Regions from separate parts of the Dehalogenimonas alkenigignens genome, predicted to be linked through region 2. Evidence: riboswitches for the same ligand, from Rfam matches in the RefSeq annotation. Region 2 holds a riboswitch; the other holds the start of a gene.
The links. Region 2 has a riboswitch for thiamine pyrophosphate ahead of DEALK_RS04840 (AIR synthase family protein). Riboswitches for the same ligand answer to the same signal wherever they lie in the genome.

Region 1 (7,870 bases), 310 kb from region 2:
TCTCGAGCGCTGGTTATTTTAGAAAGCAAAGTATGCTTTGCTCAATGGCCAAATCCAAGTATATACCGCCACTGCGCATGGAGCAAAGAGTGTTGCTCAGGTGTTTCCGCCTCTTGAGCTGTTTACCAAGTCGATCAGTGCGTCCAGAAAGACGAAGCCGACCGTCTGGCCGTCCTGTTTAACCACTGCGTAATCACGCCCGGTTTCGTTCATTTGCTGCGCCAGCACCAGGAGGTCATCACCGGGTGAGATCTGAAGGGCGCCGTCAACCGGCAGGGCGATGCGGCCCAGGCCGGCTGTGCCTGAATGAGCTGAAAGGGTTGGCGCGAACACCACACCCTGCCGGTCACCGAGCTTAACCAACAGGCAGCGTTCAATACCGGGATCAACGAGTAATTCACTCACCGTAGTCTCCGGCGGTATTTCCCGGCAGCGGGTTTCCATGACTTCCGAGACTTTCCGCCCCTTCATCCACTGCTGGAGATTAAACTGCCGCAGGCTGAGACGGGCGGAGTATTCAAGGTAAGCGCCTATCAGGATAAGCCAGACCCCAGCCAGCCAGTCCCGGTTTTGAACGAGGACGAAGATACCAGCAGCGGCTATCGCCAGGCCGGTGATACGACCGCAGGCTACAGATACCCTGGTTGCCCGGAGGTGGTCGCCGGTTAAGCGCCACCATAAGGCGCGAAGCACCCGTCCGCCGTCAAGGGGAAATCCGGGCAGAAGGTTGAACCCGGCGACGATCAAATTTATCTGTGAAAGCCACAGGGACATGGCGGCAAGGGTATTCAGGGAACCAAGGCATATTTGATAAGCCGCCCAGAATAAAGCTGCCAGCAGCAGACTGACGCCGGGGCCGGACAGGGCCATTTTCAGTTCGGCGCCCGCCGAGGCCGGCTCTCGATTCATCTGGGCCGCTCCACCGAACAAAAACAGGGTTATGCCGCCGATGGGAATTCCGGCTGACCTGGCGGCCAGAGTATGTCCTAACTCGTGACCCAGAACAGACATGAAAAACAGGAAAGCGGTGCCGGTTCCCATAAGCCAGTAAGAGAGGGTGCTCTCGCCGCGAACAGCGCCTGGAAACACATCCCGGGCCAGGAAGACAGCCATCAGTATGAAAATGAGAAACCAGCTGAAATGGATACGAAAATCAATATCGAGGAATCTGCCAATTTTGAAAGCTGAATCCAAATATTTGCCTTAAGCTCGGTCTATTCGCATCGGGCGGTCTGAATGCCGAGGTATTTTTCCGCCATTTCCATGGCGCAAAATTCACCGCACATGGTGCAGGCGGCTCCGGAGGTTTGTCGAGCCGCGTGCCGCCGGCGCGATAACTCGGGATCAATCGAAAGATTAGCCTGGGATTCCCAGTCGAGGTTCTTGCGCGCCCGGGCCATCTTAAGATCCCAGTCTGCGGCGCCGGGGAGACCCCGAGCGATGTCGGCGGCATGGGCGGCGATACGAGAGGCGATAACCCCCTGTCGCACGTCTTCCGGTTCCGGCAGCGAGAGGTGCTCAGCCGGAGTGACATAGCATAAAAAGTCGGCCCCATACATCGCAGCCAGCGCGCCGCCGATGGCTGAGGTAATGTGATCATATCCCGGCGCGATGTCGGTCACCAGCGGCCCGAGGACATAAAACGGGGCGCCGCGGCACACTGACTTCTGCAGCTCCATATTAGCCTGAATGCGGTTCAGCGGGACGTGACCGGGACCTTCAACCATAACCTGGACGCCGGCCTGCCTGGCACGATCGACCAGTTCACCAAGAACAAGCAGTTCTTCAATCTGAGCGCGGTCGGTGGCGTCGGCCAGGCAGCCAGGCCTCAGCCCGTCGCCCAAAGAAATGGTGACGTCATGCTCCAGAGCGATTTCAAGCAAACGATCGAATTGCTCATACAGCGGGTTTTCTCGGTTATGATAGACCATCCAACCGGCCATCAATGCGCCGCCCCGCGAAACGATATCGGTCACCCTGCCCTGGGATTTTAACCTCTGAATCACCCCTGAAGTGACGCCGCAGTGTACGGTAATGAAGTCCACGCCTTCCGCAGCATGGCCGCGGATGACATCGAACAGGCCCTCAGGGGTCAACTCGATGATTGAACCGTGCTCCGCCCGGGCTCGGACACCGGCTTCATAAATCGGCACGGTGCCCAGCGGAACCGGGCAGCGGTTAAGAATGGCACGGCGGATGGCGGTCAAATCGCCGCCGGTCGAAAGATCCATAACAGCGTCGGCGCCGGCCTGAAGCGCCGCGGCCAGCTTGTCCAGCTCTATTTGAACGTCGGCGCAATCAGGGGAAGTGCCGATGTTGGCGTTGACTTTGGTTCGCAGACCCCGGCCGATCCCGCGCGGCTGCAGGTTGGCATGCCCGTTGTTAGCCGGGATGACCGTAACGCCGGAGGCGATGCTTTCCCTGATATGCTCAGCAGTAACATTTTCCGCGACGGCGACTGCCGCCATTTGAGGGGTAATAACGCCGTCCCGGGCGCACGATAGTTGTGTTGTCATATTATACCGCCTTCCCTACGCTCGGATTATCGAGTTCAGGTGCCAGGGTTGTCCTTCAGCTGAAGGACTCTCAGCTTTGCGCACCCCTAGCGGTCTGGTGTCATTAGCATAACACAACGGCTTCAAAGTGGCCAAAAAATGCTATAATCCGCCGATGAATCTGTCCATTCTTAAACAGGGCGCTTCCAGGCTTGGCATCGAGCTGAGTGAAGGCCAACTGGAACAATTCGAAAGATATTTTCAACTGCTGGCGGAATGGAACAGCCGGATCAACCTTACCAGCGTGATCGAATATGAAGCCGTCCAATCCATCCATTTCTTGGATTCCCTTTCGATTGCGGCTGCAGGCATCAGCCTCAACGGCCGGCGGGTCATCGATGTCGGCACGGGAGCAGGCTTCCCGGGCGTTCCTTTGAAGATTGCTTTCCCAGAGATTGAGCTAACCCTGCTCGAAGCGACCGGGAAGAAAGCCGCTTTCCTGACCGAGACCGCGGCGCAGCTTCAACTCAAGAACGTGGCGATAATAAACGCCCGGGCTGAAGACGCGGCCTGTCAGCCCGAACACCGTGAGCGCTATGACCTGGTAGTCGCCAGAGCGCTGGCTCCGCTGAATGTTCTATGCGAATTATGCCTGCCCTTCTGCGCCCTGAACGGCCGCTTTGTAGCCTGGAAGAAGGGGGATATCACCGCAGAAACCGATGCCGCCGGCCTTGCTCTCCGTATATTAGGGGGTGATTTGCGCCAGATTGTCGAAATCGACGCGCAAATTCTGGGCGGAGAACGCAAACTCATTGTCGCGGCAAAATCCTCGCTCACGCCTCCTGAATATCCCCGCCGCAGCGGTTTGCCGGCGAAGAAACCCTTATGCTGATCCGGCTGATGATTCCGGCAGCTCTTCAACCGCACGGCGCACCGCCATCAGGTTAGCTTCCGGTACGGCCAGCGAATAAGTGCATCCCGGCGTCAATATCAGCCGGCGTCCGTTCATGGCGGCGATGGCTTCGCGGGCCTGGGCAGCGATCTGATCCGGCGTTCCCTGCGCCATCAAGGTCTGCTCAATGCCGCCCATCAGAGCGCCGGCGAAACAACCGGCGGCTTGCTTCAAATTGATGTCTGAAGTGCGGTCGTGCCAGTTCAGCGCCTGAACCGGATAGTCTGCTAATTCGTGCACCATCGGATGCGGACCGTGCAGATGCAGAACGTTGAACCAACCTTTTGAAGCGGCATTCAATACTTTAAGATCGGCAGGACGCCCGAAACGCCGGTATTCTGCGGCGTTCAACAATTCGTGACTGGCGAACCGGGCCGAAAGGAAAATCCCGTCGGCTCCCAATTCGATACAGGCCCGGGCGAAACGGGCTGAGGTTTCCGCGAGCGCGTTTAAAGCAGCCTGAACAGCTGAGGGGTGCTGCCGCAGGTGGGCGATCAGTGTATCATCGCCTGAAAGGTAGGCGGCCATGGCCAGGGGATGGAACATGGTCACGATCACCGGAGTGTGTTCATCCTTATCTTGGATCAAAGACTTTAACGCTTCAAGATGCCATCCATACGTGCCGCGGTTAATGTCCAGAGGCTCCAGCTTCAGCCAGTCACCGGCATTAACGACAACACGCGTCAGGTATTCACGGTCGCCCATGATGCTGCCTTTGTAGGCATGGGTGATGCCATAGTCCTCTACGCAGTAAACAGATGACACCGGGAGCTTTATGAAATCCAGGTCATAGCGGCGTTGAAACGCAAGTGCGACACCTGCGAGGGAACCGGGTGACTGGTCATCACCCGGCCAATGCCTCCAGAAGCCTACCGGGCTGCGGTCTGCTGCCTTGCCCTCGATAGAAGCTTTGATACGATCACGCTTGGTCATCATGCCGTCATCATCCCTATGGCGGATAGTACGCGACGCCTGATAAATATGCAAGGGCTGGGCAGATGGCAAATGAGAGGCGCCGGACCGGTTCAATACTATTGCCTGGCTTGTGATTGAATCTGGTGGATGATGGAGGCCAGCCGGTCCGGCTTATCCGTCTTGGAAATATAGAAATCGGCGCCGGCATCGATCGGCAGGCTGCGCTGCAGGCAACAGCCAAGAACCAACACCGCCGGATTCCCGGTAACCTTAATTTTAGCGATGCTGTCCTTCTGGTTGGGGCCCAGTATTTCCCATTCGATCAGGACCAAACCGACACCTGGCTGGGCGGAGAGTTTGATAGTCGTTTCAAGGTCTCCCGATTCGCCGGCAAATTCCAGCGAGGGGTATTGTCCGAGAAAAAGTTTCAATGCGGACCTGGTGCTATGCTGCCGGTCAGCGATCACAAAATGCATGCAGCTGCCTTTCAGGTAACAGTAGGCCTTGCAATTATGATACTCGAAAACCGGCCGGGCGGTATCGGGCTAATGGGGGGATTTACCCTAGCCGAAAGGATAGTTTTCAGTTGTTTTTGCGAGGGTCACCGAACGGGTCATCCGGGTTGTTCATCGGCCAGTTTACCGTAACCTCGGTGCCTTTCCCAGGAGAACTATCAATGGTAATCCCGGCGTTGACACTCGCGGCGCGTTCTTTCATGATGCTCAAACCTAAACGTCCCTGGGGTTCGGCTGCGGCGTCAAAACCATTTCCGTTGTCAGCTACGGACAGGGCGATGCCGCTGCCCTGGCAGCACAACGAGACTTCAGCCAGCGTCGCCCCGGAATGTTTGACGACGTTATTGAGGGCTTCCTGGGCGATGCGGTAGAGGGCGATTTTCACCTCAGCCGGCAGCTCGCAGCCGCCCGTGATGGAGACGTTAACCGGCAGTCTCGCCCTGCCGGTCACCGATTCGCCGAGTTGGGTTAGAAGCTGGGGCAATTCTGCTTCGGCTAAAGCCGCCGGCCGAAGTTCGAAGAGCAGCGTCCTCATCTCAGCCAGGGCGCCCCGGGTCAGCTGCCGCACCTCTTCGAGCCGGCGAAAACCTTCGTCCGGGCTCCGGTCCCAGATTCGGGGCAACACCTCGGCGATGATACTGGCCGAAAAAAGGGTCTGGCTGACGGCATCATGCAGGTCGCGCGCCAGTCTGGCCCGCTCCTCCATGGCGGCTTGCAGCCGCGTTTGAACGGCCAGAGTATCTTCAATCTTTTTTTGTTCAGTCCTGTCAATGCCCAGGCAAAGTATTTCCTTTAGATTCCCGGCTTCATCATAAACAGGCTGGTTGGTCCAAACCACCCAAACCCGGTCGCCATTCTTTTTCATGTTTTCGTTTTCATTGAGCCGGTAGTCTTCAGGCCGATGGATGATGTCACGGATCATGGCTTCAAGATCGGCGTCGGCTGAATCCCTGGCCGGTACGATCGTGCCGACGACGCTCTTGCCGATGACTTCGGATTCGGTGTACCCAAAAAAACGTTCGGCGAAATGGTTGAAAAAAATGATCCGGCCCGCAGTATCCAGTTCCAGGATAATAGCATTCCCGCTGTCCACCAGGTGCCGGTATTTAAGTTCTTTCCGTCGCAGAGCCTGCTCGATCTGCTCCCGCCGGGAAATCTCGGCCTCAAGACGGACATTAGCGTGCTGGAGCTCGCGGGTACGTATGATAACTCTTGATTCAAGGTCTTCCTGCGCCCGCCTGAGGGCATCCTCGGCGCGATGCCGGTCGGTCACATCCAGGACCTGGCCCACGGTCTTCAGGCGGCCGGCGGTATCCCGGATCATATTTGAACTTATTTCGACCCGGCGCCTGTCACCGGAGGCGGTGACGATATTGAACTCATATCTTGCGGGCAAGCTTTCGCCCCGCTGACGGCGCAGGTAGTTGTCAACCACGAGATTTGCGCTTTCTTCATCAAGAAACTCCCGGAAATCACGCCCGACTATCCGGTCATTAGGAAGTCCGAGCAATAAACTGACCATATCATTGGCGTAAGTGATGGTAAAGGCTTCATCGACGGTAAAAATGCCGGAATGGGAGTTCTCAACGATGGAACGGAACATCTGCTCCGATTCAAGACGTGACTCTTCGGCTTTTTTCAAGTCACTGATATCCCGGACGATCGCCATGACTATCCGCCGGTCGCCGTCCCCGATGCGGTTCAGGCTGATTTCGGTGTCAATGCACGTGCCGTCGGCTTTAAGATGTTTCCATTCAAACAACTGGGGAGCGCCGTCCATGGCGGCGCGTATTTTCTCCCGGGCTTTGTCCCGGGATATACGCCCGTCAGGCTGCCTCTGAGGAGAATAATCGCTGGGGGTGCGGCCGATAAGCTCTTCCCGGACTGCCCCAAAGAGTTCTTCGGCTTTCTGGTTGCACTCTATAAAGCCAGTCTCGTCAAGAAGGAAAAGAGCGTAATTATCCAATCAAGCCACGCCTGTATTTAATAGACACGCCACGGACGCCCCTGAAAAAATGGGGAACCGGGGAAGACGAAAAACGCCAGCTGGCAGCGGCAATGTTTTACTGGTCACAATACAATGTACTAAGCGGGTGACGGGACTCGAACCCGCGACAACCTACTTGGAAGGCAGGCACTCTACCAACTGAGTTACACCCGCATGAACGAGGATATTTTAGCTTCGGGGTGCCGCTTTGTAAAGCAAACCCGAAGACGGGTTATGCAGATAGCCCTGAAACAATCCAGTTGTTATAATAGCTGACATGGAAACGAACGCATCGGTCAACCTCGCCAAAGTCATCATGGTACAGGGTACCTCGTCCAATGTCGGTAAAAGCGTCCTGGTCGCCGCGCTGTGCCGGATCTTCAAACAGGACGGCTACCGAGTGGCTCCATTCAAGTCGCAAAATATGGCGCTGAACGCTTTTGTGACCCCGGAGGGCGGCGAGATCGGCCGCGCCCAGGCGATGCAGGCCGAGGCTTCCGGCATCGCCCCCAGCATACATATGAATCCGGTGCTCCTTAAACCTGAGGCAAACTCAAGGTCACAGATCGTGCTCCACGGCAAGGTCTATCAAACTACCTCAGCCAAGGATTATTACCAGCACACTTCTTTCCTGCTGGAAAAAGTCGAGGAATCCCTGAATTACCTGAGACAAAAATACGATATCGTGGTTATCGAAGGAGCCGGCTCCCCGGCGGAAATCAACCTCAAACCTCGCGAGATAGCCAACATGCGCATCGCCAAGCTGGCTGAGGCCCCGGTGCTGCTGTGCGGCGACATCGACCGCGGCGGCGTCTATGCCTTTCTGGTCGGTACGCTGGAACTTCTCGATGAAGATGAACGCAAACTGGTCAAGGGCTTCATCATCAATAAATTCCGCGGCGATGTCAGCCTGATTAAAGACGCCAATGATTTCCTTGAGAAGCGTACCGGCCTACCGGTCCTGGGAGTGGTGCCTTATTACCGTGACATTTTACTGGCACAGGAG
Region 2 (7,870 bases):
CTATGCGTCAAAATTCCTACCCATCGAAGCCGAGAAGCTGGCGTCAACCATCGAAGCGGGGCTGCCGCCGAAGCTGCGGCAGCCCAATCTGGTTGCTTTTGAAACCGGCCGCAGCATGTATCTCAGATAATCAAACTCGGAGCGGCGACGACTTTTTGATCCGCGGGATTCCGGGGTTATACTGATATAGAGGTGAGCTGGCTATGAAAGTAACTGTCTACACTACCCAGACCTGACCCCATTGCCATACAGTGAAAGGGTTCCTTTCACAACGCGGTATCCCCTTCACCGAAATTGACGTTTCCCGTGACGCCGCCGCTGCCCAGGATTTAGCCCGGCGCACCGGACGTCTGGCAGTGCCGGTGACCGACATAGACGGCAATCTGGTGGTCGGTTTCGACCCGGAGCAACTGGAGCACTACCTGGCCCAGGCCCGCAACGCCGCCGCTCCTCCATTCGGAGCCTCGGTGGCCGACGCCCGCAAGATCACTGCCTCCCGCGGCCTGCCGGCCGTTTCCGGTGCCTATATCGGGGCGGTCAAACCCGGTTTACCGGCCGCCGCTGCCGGGTTGAAACCCGGCGACATTATCACCCGCATCGACACTGCGACAGTATCCAGCGCGGCCGACCTCGACCAGGCTCTGTCCGGGCTGGAAAAGGGCGCCCGCATCCGCATCACCTTCGTCCGGGACGGCTCGCCGCGCCAGGCAGAGGGGATGCTGTAGCCGGGTATTTGGAGCTTTGATACAATAGCCCGGTGACAGCCGAGCTTATCATCGAAACCACCCGGCTCAGGCTAACACGCCTGACAATCAGAGACGCCGGGGCGGTGTTCGCCTATCGATCGCTGCCTGAGATCTGCCGCTTCCAGTCTTTTCGCCCAGCCGCCGTCGCCGATGCCGCGGCATTTATCGCCGGTACAGCCGACAGGCCAGATATCCCCGGCACCTGGTTTCAACTGGGCATATTCCTCCGCGAAGGCCAGGTACTGATCGGCGATATCGGTGTCCACTTTCTGCCCCGGGGCGAAGCCGAGCTGGGCTACACCGTGACCCCGTCTTTTCAGAAACGAGGTTATGCCGCCGAAGCCGCAACCGCGGTGATCAGCTGGCTTTTCAGATCGCCGAACCGGAGCTGTATATCCTGTACCATTGACCCAGACAACGCGCCATCGCTCAGACTGGCAAAAAGGCTCGGCCTGAAGCCAGCCGGTAAAAGCGTTCACCAGGAACTCATTTTCAAGGTCGAGCGGGGAGAATGGTCCGCCCGGGGAGTGCCGGTCTAAGCGCTGGGATTCAGGGCTTTTAATGGTTCCTTGCGCCTTTTATCGATCAGATGAGAGACTGCCATGAGCGGGTGGCGGGTCATCATCCGCGGTCCGGCGTAGCGCATCACCTCGCGCACCTTTTGTCGCATTACCGGCCTGTAGCAATGGACCGGGCACAGGGCACAAACCGTCTTCCCTTCACCGAACGGGCAATGACGGAGCCTATCAAGAGCATATTTTTCCAGGCCACGGCATTCGATGCAGAGGTCATCACCAGGATGTCGATCCCGGCAGTACATCGCGATCATCGTCCGCACAGTCAGGGCTTCCCGCTTCAGGCGGTGGTGGGAACGATCAAACAGGGTATTTATCTGCATTGATATCAATATATTACGAATAGCGCAGCGGTGCAGTCAGTGACTGCACCGCTGCGAGTATCACAAGAATCAGTTCAGGTGATGGAGTCCATCATCTTCCGCCGATACTTCTCCGCGGTCTCGGTAAAGGCTGTCCCGGCGTCCTCAGCCCGCTTTTTGAGCGAGTGGGTGAAATCGCCGGTTCGATCCTTGACCGTATGGCTTAATTCCTCTGCCCGCCCTTTCACGTTCTGCCCCAGGTCCTCAGCTTTTTCTTTAATGTCTTCAACCTGCTTTTGAATATCACGCCTGGTTTTTCGTCCCGATTGAGGGGCGTATAGAAGCCCCAACCCGGCGCCGATGGCGGCTCCGACTACCATCCCCACCACCAGTCCGTTCAATGTTCCTTTTTCCATGTTATTCCTCCTTATGTAAATTAGGCTGAATCTAAGCCTCGATCTTCCCCGCGCCATTGCCCTTTAAGACATGTACCACTTCCCTGGCCTGTTCACGAACCACGCTGCCGAACTGTTCAGCTGTCTGCTTCAAGTCTCCGCCGAGCGCTTCGGATCGGCATTTGAACTGATCAGCCTGCAGGCGCAGCAATTCCCTCGTTTCTCTACCAGCCCTGGGCGCGTACAACAACCCCAGACTGATGCCTATAGCCGCCCCAAAAAGGAGTCCGGCAACCAATCCAACATCAGCTTCGCGTTCCATATTCACACCTCCACTATTATACATCGTTTGTCACCGTCTCAGGATAGCACGGCTGTGTATTTAGCTGTGTATTTATAGGATACTACATCCACAAATTTAAACAATCCGTAAAACTACTTGTTCCGATGAAAGCCAGCCCCTATTTTCTCGACGGGATTTGCCCCCGCGCTCAAGTAATTGTTATTATGACTACAATTCAATATCGTTACTGGGGGAGCTGAAAGGCTGAGAGTTCCCGGCAACACCGGGAAGACCCTTGGAACCTGGTCTCGGTAATTCGAGCGAAGGGAAGTACCACACTCCAACAGAAGCTAGTCTTCTGGTTTTTTCTTTCTGTAATCGAGAACGTAAGGGGAACCATATGACTGAATTACCTGAAATCGGCAAGATCTCGCCTGAAATATTTCGGGAGATCATCTTTCCCAGACTGGGCGCCAAAAGCGATAAAGTACTGGTCGGGCCGCAACACGGGGTCGATGTCGGTATCGCCGACATCGGCGGCCAGGCGGTATCTTTCACCACCGATCCGGTCTTCATCGTCCCACAATACGGTTTCAAACGGGCGGCCTGGTTTGCCATACACATCATCGCTTCGGATTCGGTGACCTCCGGGTTAAGACCGAAGTTCCTGTCCATCGACCTTAACCTGCCGATGAGCATGACCAAGGAAGAATTAGCCACGATGTGGGATGTGATGCACAAGGAGTGCGAAAAAATGGGCATCAACGTCATCACCGGCCACACCGCCCGATATGACGGCTGCGCTTACCCTATGGTCGGGGGGGCGACGATGCTGGGGGTCGGCGGATTGGATGAGTACGTTTCACCAAGATTTGCCCGGCCGGGAGACAAAATCATCATCACCAAAGGTCCGGCGATCGAGGCATGCGGCATTTTTGCCGCCATGTTCCCTGACCTCATCGCCCAAAGGTACGGCGAACCTTTCGCCCGCCGCGCTGAAAGCCTGTTCTTCCAGATGTCAGTCGTGGAAGATGCGCTTACGGCCGTCACTGTCGGAGTTCGGGACGCCGGCATCAGCTCGATGCATGATGCCACCGAATGCGGCCTCTGGGGCGGGTTATATGAGGTGGCCCAGGCTGCCGGATGCGGCGCCCGAATCGAAAAGGATAAGATAGTCATCGAGGACGGCGTGCCCGAGATCTGCCGTATGTTCGGCATTGATGACCCTTACGCTGCCATTTCCGAAGGCAGCCTCATTATTACCTGCCGTCCGCACCGGGCGGCTGCCGTGGTGAATGCTTTGAGTGCCAGAGGTATAAAGTCATCAATCGCCGGGGAGTTGACCGACCCCGAATACGGCATGATCCTTGCCGAAGGCGATAATGAGAAGCCACTCAAGCATCCCATCGTCGATCCTTTCTGGCGGGCTTTTTATGATGCTGCCAAGAAACAGGCTGCCTGAGACCGATATTTACGCTGTTCTTTCAAGCTCACATTGCCGCGGCCGCGGCAATGTGGAGACAGCCCGGCTGTTGCTCGAAGCCGGAGTCAAAATCATCCAATACCGGGAGAAGGATTTCCCTTCGGCGCAGAATTACAGTGAATGCCGTGCCATCCGCGATCTTTGCCGGCAACACGAGGCGTGCTTCATCGTCAACGACGACGCTTTGCTGGCCAGGTCGGTCGAAGCTGACGGCCTGCATCTCGGCCAGGATGACATCGCTCCGGAGTCGGCGCGCACCATTGTCGGCGGGCAAATGCTCATCGGCCTGTCGGTATCAACCGCTCCACAAGTGGACGCGGCCGTCAACCAAACGGAAGTTGACTATCTTGGTGTCGGGCCAATCTTCGAAGCCAGGACGACCAAGCCTGATGCTTCGCCGCCGGGCAATCTTGAGCTACTGGATTATTCTCTCTTTAGGTCAAAGGTGCCAATTGTCGCTATCGGCGGCATCGGTCTAGAGAACGCAGGCGAAGTGGCCGCCCGGGGCCGAGTCATCCTGGCGATGATTTCCGGCTTGATCGGCGCGGAAGATATAGGTCAAAGGGTCCTGGAGATCAGGTCAGCAATCGGTAAAGCCCATGGATAACCCTCTCCGGGTGCCGGGCAAATTTGACGCCGGAGCTTGGTGTCTGGACCGGCGGCGGTTGATCTGGGGATAGCGCCGCCTATGATCTTGGGTTACAATAGCCACTATGACTGAGAACCTGACTCCGCTGCGAGCGCAATACCTGCGTATCAAAAAGCGTTACCCGGATTCAATCGTCTTTTTCCGCCTTGGTGATTTTTACGAGACGTTCGACTCTGATGCCGAACTGGCCGCCCGAGAACTGGAGATAGTCCTGACCGCCCGGGAGATGGGCAAAGGCATCAAAGTGCCTATGGCTGGCATACCCTACCATGCTGCCGAGAATTACATCGCGAGACTGATCGGGCGAGGCTACAAGATCGCCGTCTGCGAACAGACTACCCGCCCAGGTGAAATCAAAGGTTTGATGGAGCGTGAGGTGGTCCGGGTGGTCACCCCGGGGACAATCGTCGAACCAGCCCTTTTGAACGTCCGAATAAACAACTACCTGGCTTCAATCGCACCTGGCGGGACGTCCTGCGGGTTGGCATATATCGACATCTCGACCGGCGAATTTGCCGCCGCCCAGATTCCTGCCGAGCGGCTAGAAACCGAACTGGGACGGATCCACCCGGCCGAACTTATTCTGCCAACTGGCGCCGAAACTTGCCTCTCTCGTGGCATGTCGATAACCGAACTAGACCCCAGTGTTTTTGAACCGGAATCTGCCGCGGATACTCTTAAAGCTGCTTTCAGGACATCAACGCTGGAAGGATACAACCTTGAAAACCAACCGCTTGCCATTGCTGCAGCGGGGGCTATTATCACCTATCTTCGGGAGACTAATCAGAGTGCTCTCGGCGTATTGAGCCACATTTCAAATTATTCAACCGCAGAGTACATGGCGCTGGATGATAATACCCTGACCAATCTGGAGGTTTTCCAAAACGCCACCACCGGCGGCGTCCGCGGTTCGTTGTTAGGCATTGTTGATCGGACCAAAACGGCGATGGGAGCCCGCATGTTGCGGCGCTGGCTGGGGAAGCCCCTTCTCAGCCGCCAGCGCATCATGGAACGCCAGGCATGTGTTGAGGCTCTGCGCAGCCAGCATCTGAAGTTAAAAGAGATCGAGAAAAAACTGAAACAGGTGGCCGATGTCGAGCGGGTAGCCAACCGGATAAAGACCTTGACCGCCATGCCGCGGGAACTTATCGCATTGAAGCGCAGCCTGGAAACAGTCCCTGAACTGGCGTGCGCGCTGGAGGGTGAGGCGCTGAAAGGACTCAGGGGCGGATTAAATCCGTTACCAGACCTGGTGCGATTGATCCATGAAGCTATTGAGCCTGAACCGGCGGCCAGCCCTGGCGAAGGGGGCGTGATCCGGGCTGGATTTTCGGTTGAACTTGACAAGATTACAGATCTGGCTGCCAACTCCAGGTTATTCATCGCCCAGCTTGAGGCTACTGAGCGTTCCCAAACCGGCATTAAGACGCTAAAAGTCGGTTTCAATCAAGTCTTCGGATATTATCTTGAGGTCTCCAATCCCAATCTATCTCAGGTGCCGATTCGGTATATCCGCAAGCAGACGTTAGCCAATGCTGAAAGGTTCATAACCCCGGAACTCAAGGAACTTGAACTGCGGGTACTGTCATCGAAGGAGCGGCTGGCCGACCTGGAGACTTCTCTATACCGGCGCGTTCTGCAGCAAATCGGGCAGTCAGCCGATTCTTTACTAAGCCTGGCTGAAGCAATCGCCCGCGTTGATGTTTTGAGCGCTCTTGCGTCAATGTCGGTTGAAAATGCCTATGTTAAACCCATCATGGTTGACGGGCCGGTGATAAAAATCGTCGGCGGCCGCCATCCGGTCATCGAGCAGACACTCGATCACAGCGCTTACGTTCCCAATGATATTGACTTGGAGACCGGCGACAGCCAGATCATCATCCTTACCGGGCCGAATATGGCCGGGAAATCCACCTATTTGAAGCAGGTGGCAATTATCGTGCTGATGGCACAAATAGGGTCGTTCATTCCCGCCACCAGCGCCGAAATCGGCATTTGCGACCGGATCTTCACCCGAATCGGCGCCAGGGAGGATCTGGTTTCAGGGAAATCCACTTTTATGGCGGAAATGGTGGAGACGGCGTTGATTTTATCCAGCGCGACGTCCAGCAGCCTGCTTATCCTGGATGAAATCGGGCGAGGCACCTCCACCAGTGATGGACTGGCCATAGCGCAGGCGGTAGTGGAATTCATTCATCAGCGACTTGGTGCCCGAACGTTATTTGCTACTCATTATCACGAACTGATCTCCATGGCTGAACGCCTCCCCAGGGTGCGAAATTTCAACGTGGCGGTCACTGAGGACAAGGGAGAAGTTATTTTTCTCCATCGAATCCAGCCCGGCGGGACAGACCGCAGCTACGGCATCCACGTCGCTAAAATCGCCGGATTGCCCAAACCGGTTGTCCGCCGGGCCAACGAAATTCTGGCCGAACTGGAAAACCTGAAGACCGAAACACCAGCGTCCGCCAGACCTGTTTCGGCTCAACTTTCTTTCCTGAATCCGCCGTCTCCAGCAATCGAACTAATCAGGGGAATGGATCCCGATTCGTTGACCCCCAGGAAGGCGCTGGAAATGCTGTACACCCTCAAACAAATGCTGGAATAACCGGTCCGTTCACATCGAAGCTGATGTTTTGAGCGCACCTCCATCTTGTGTGATAATGCCGGTATGAAACCCAAAAAGCCTCTCTGTCCTCGCCGGACAAAAATTGTCGCGACCATCGGCCCGTCCTCCGGATCGCCGGAACAGTTATCGGCGCTTCTAACCGCCGGTATGAATATCGCCCGGCTCAATCTATCCCACGGGAGCACTGACGAGCACGCGGAATATATCAAACAAATTCGCGTTGAAAGTAAACGGCTGGGGCTGCCGATAGCAGTTTTGATCGACTTGCCGGGACCTAAATACCGGACCGGCCAGCTGAAGACCGCGTCGGTATGGCTGGAACAAGGCGCCTCCGTCACTCTGACCACCGAGCAGGTAATCGGCGACGAAAGGCTAGTGCCGGTGAATCTGCCGACGCTGCCCCGCGATGTACGGGCCGGGGATATCATTCTACTTGACGACGGCGCCCTTCAGCTCAAATGCCAGGATGTAACTCCAACCAGTGCTGTTTGTACGGTGATAGTCGGCGGGAAACTTACCCCCGGCCGGGGGATTGCCGTGCCGGGCCGCAAATCCAGCATGCCGTTCCTGACCGAACAGTTGAAGGAGTATATCAGGTTCGCCGTCAGCCAGCGCCCGGAGTTCATCGCCTTATCATTCGTCAGCCGGCCGCAGGACATAATCCAGGTGCGCCGCATAATCAAGAAATCCGGCGCCGAGATTCCATTGATTGCTAAAATCGAGCGGGGTACGGCGGTAGCGGCTTTCGATTCGATCCTGGCTGAAGCCGACGGCGTAATGGTCGCCCGGGGAGACCTGGGGGTTGATA

Region 1: linked by a shared signal. The riboswitch ahead of thiC (phosphomethylpyrimidine synthase ThiC) and the one ahead of DEALK_RS04840 (AIR synthase family protein) in region 2 are both predicted to bind thiamine pyrophosphate.

What each region holds. Positions count from the first base shown of each region.
Region 1 covers NZ_KQ758903.1:1,210,600-1,218,469, reverse strand. The annotation lists gene DEALK_RS06405 (site-2 protease family protein) at 97-1,194, opposite strand; gene thiC (phosphomethylpyrimidine synthase ThiC) at 1,215-2,516, opposite strand; TPP riboswitch at 2,511-2,614, opposite strand; gene rsmG (16S rRNA (guanine(527)-N(7))-methyltransferase RsmG) at 2,671-3,387, shown strand; gene DEALK_RS06390 (uroporphyrinogen decarboxylase family protein) at 3,379-4,383, opposite strand; gene DEALK_RS06385 (response regulator) at 4,479-4,838, opposite strand; gene DEALK_RS06380 (PAS domain-containing sensor histidine kinase) at 4,945-6,843, opposite strand; tRNA gene DEALK_RS06375 (tRNA-Gly) at 6,966-7,038, opposite strand; gene DEALK_RS06370 (cobyric acid synthase) at 7,142-7,870, shown strand, end outside.
Region 2 covers NZ_KQ758903.1:900,096-907,965, reverse strand. The annotation lists gene DEALK_RS04870 (indolepyruvate oxidoreductase subunit beta) at 1-130, shown strand, start outside; partial or broken gene DEALK_RS10370 (glutaredoxin family protein) at 249-377, shown strand; gene DEALK_RS10235 (PDZ domain-containing protein) at 357-725, shown strand; gene DEALK_RS04860 (GNAT family N-acetyltransferase) at 758-1,285, shown strand; gene DEALK_RS04855 (nitrous oxide-stimulated promoter family protein) at 1,282-1,644, opposite strand; gene DEALK_RS04850 (YtxH domain-containing protein) at 1,719-2,039, opposite strand; gene DEALK_RS04845 (YtxH domain-containing protein) at 2,071-2,340, opposite strand; TPP riboswitch at 2,541-2,647, shown strand; gene DEALK_RS04840 (AIR synthase family protein) at 2,702-3,763, shown strand; gene thiE (thiamine phosphate synthase) at 3,735-4,391, shown strand; gene mutS (DNA mismatch repair protein MutS) at 4,498-7,041, shown strand; gene pyk (pyruvate kinase) at 7,105-7,870, shown strand, end outside.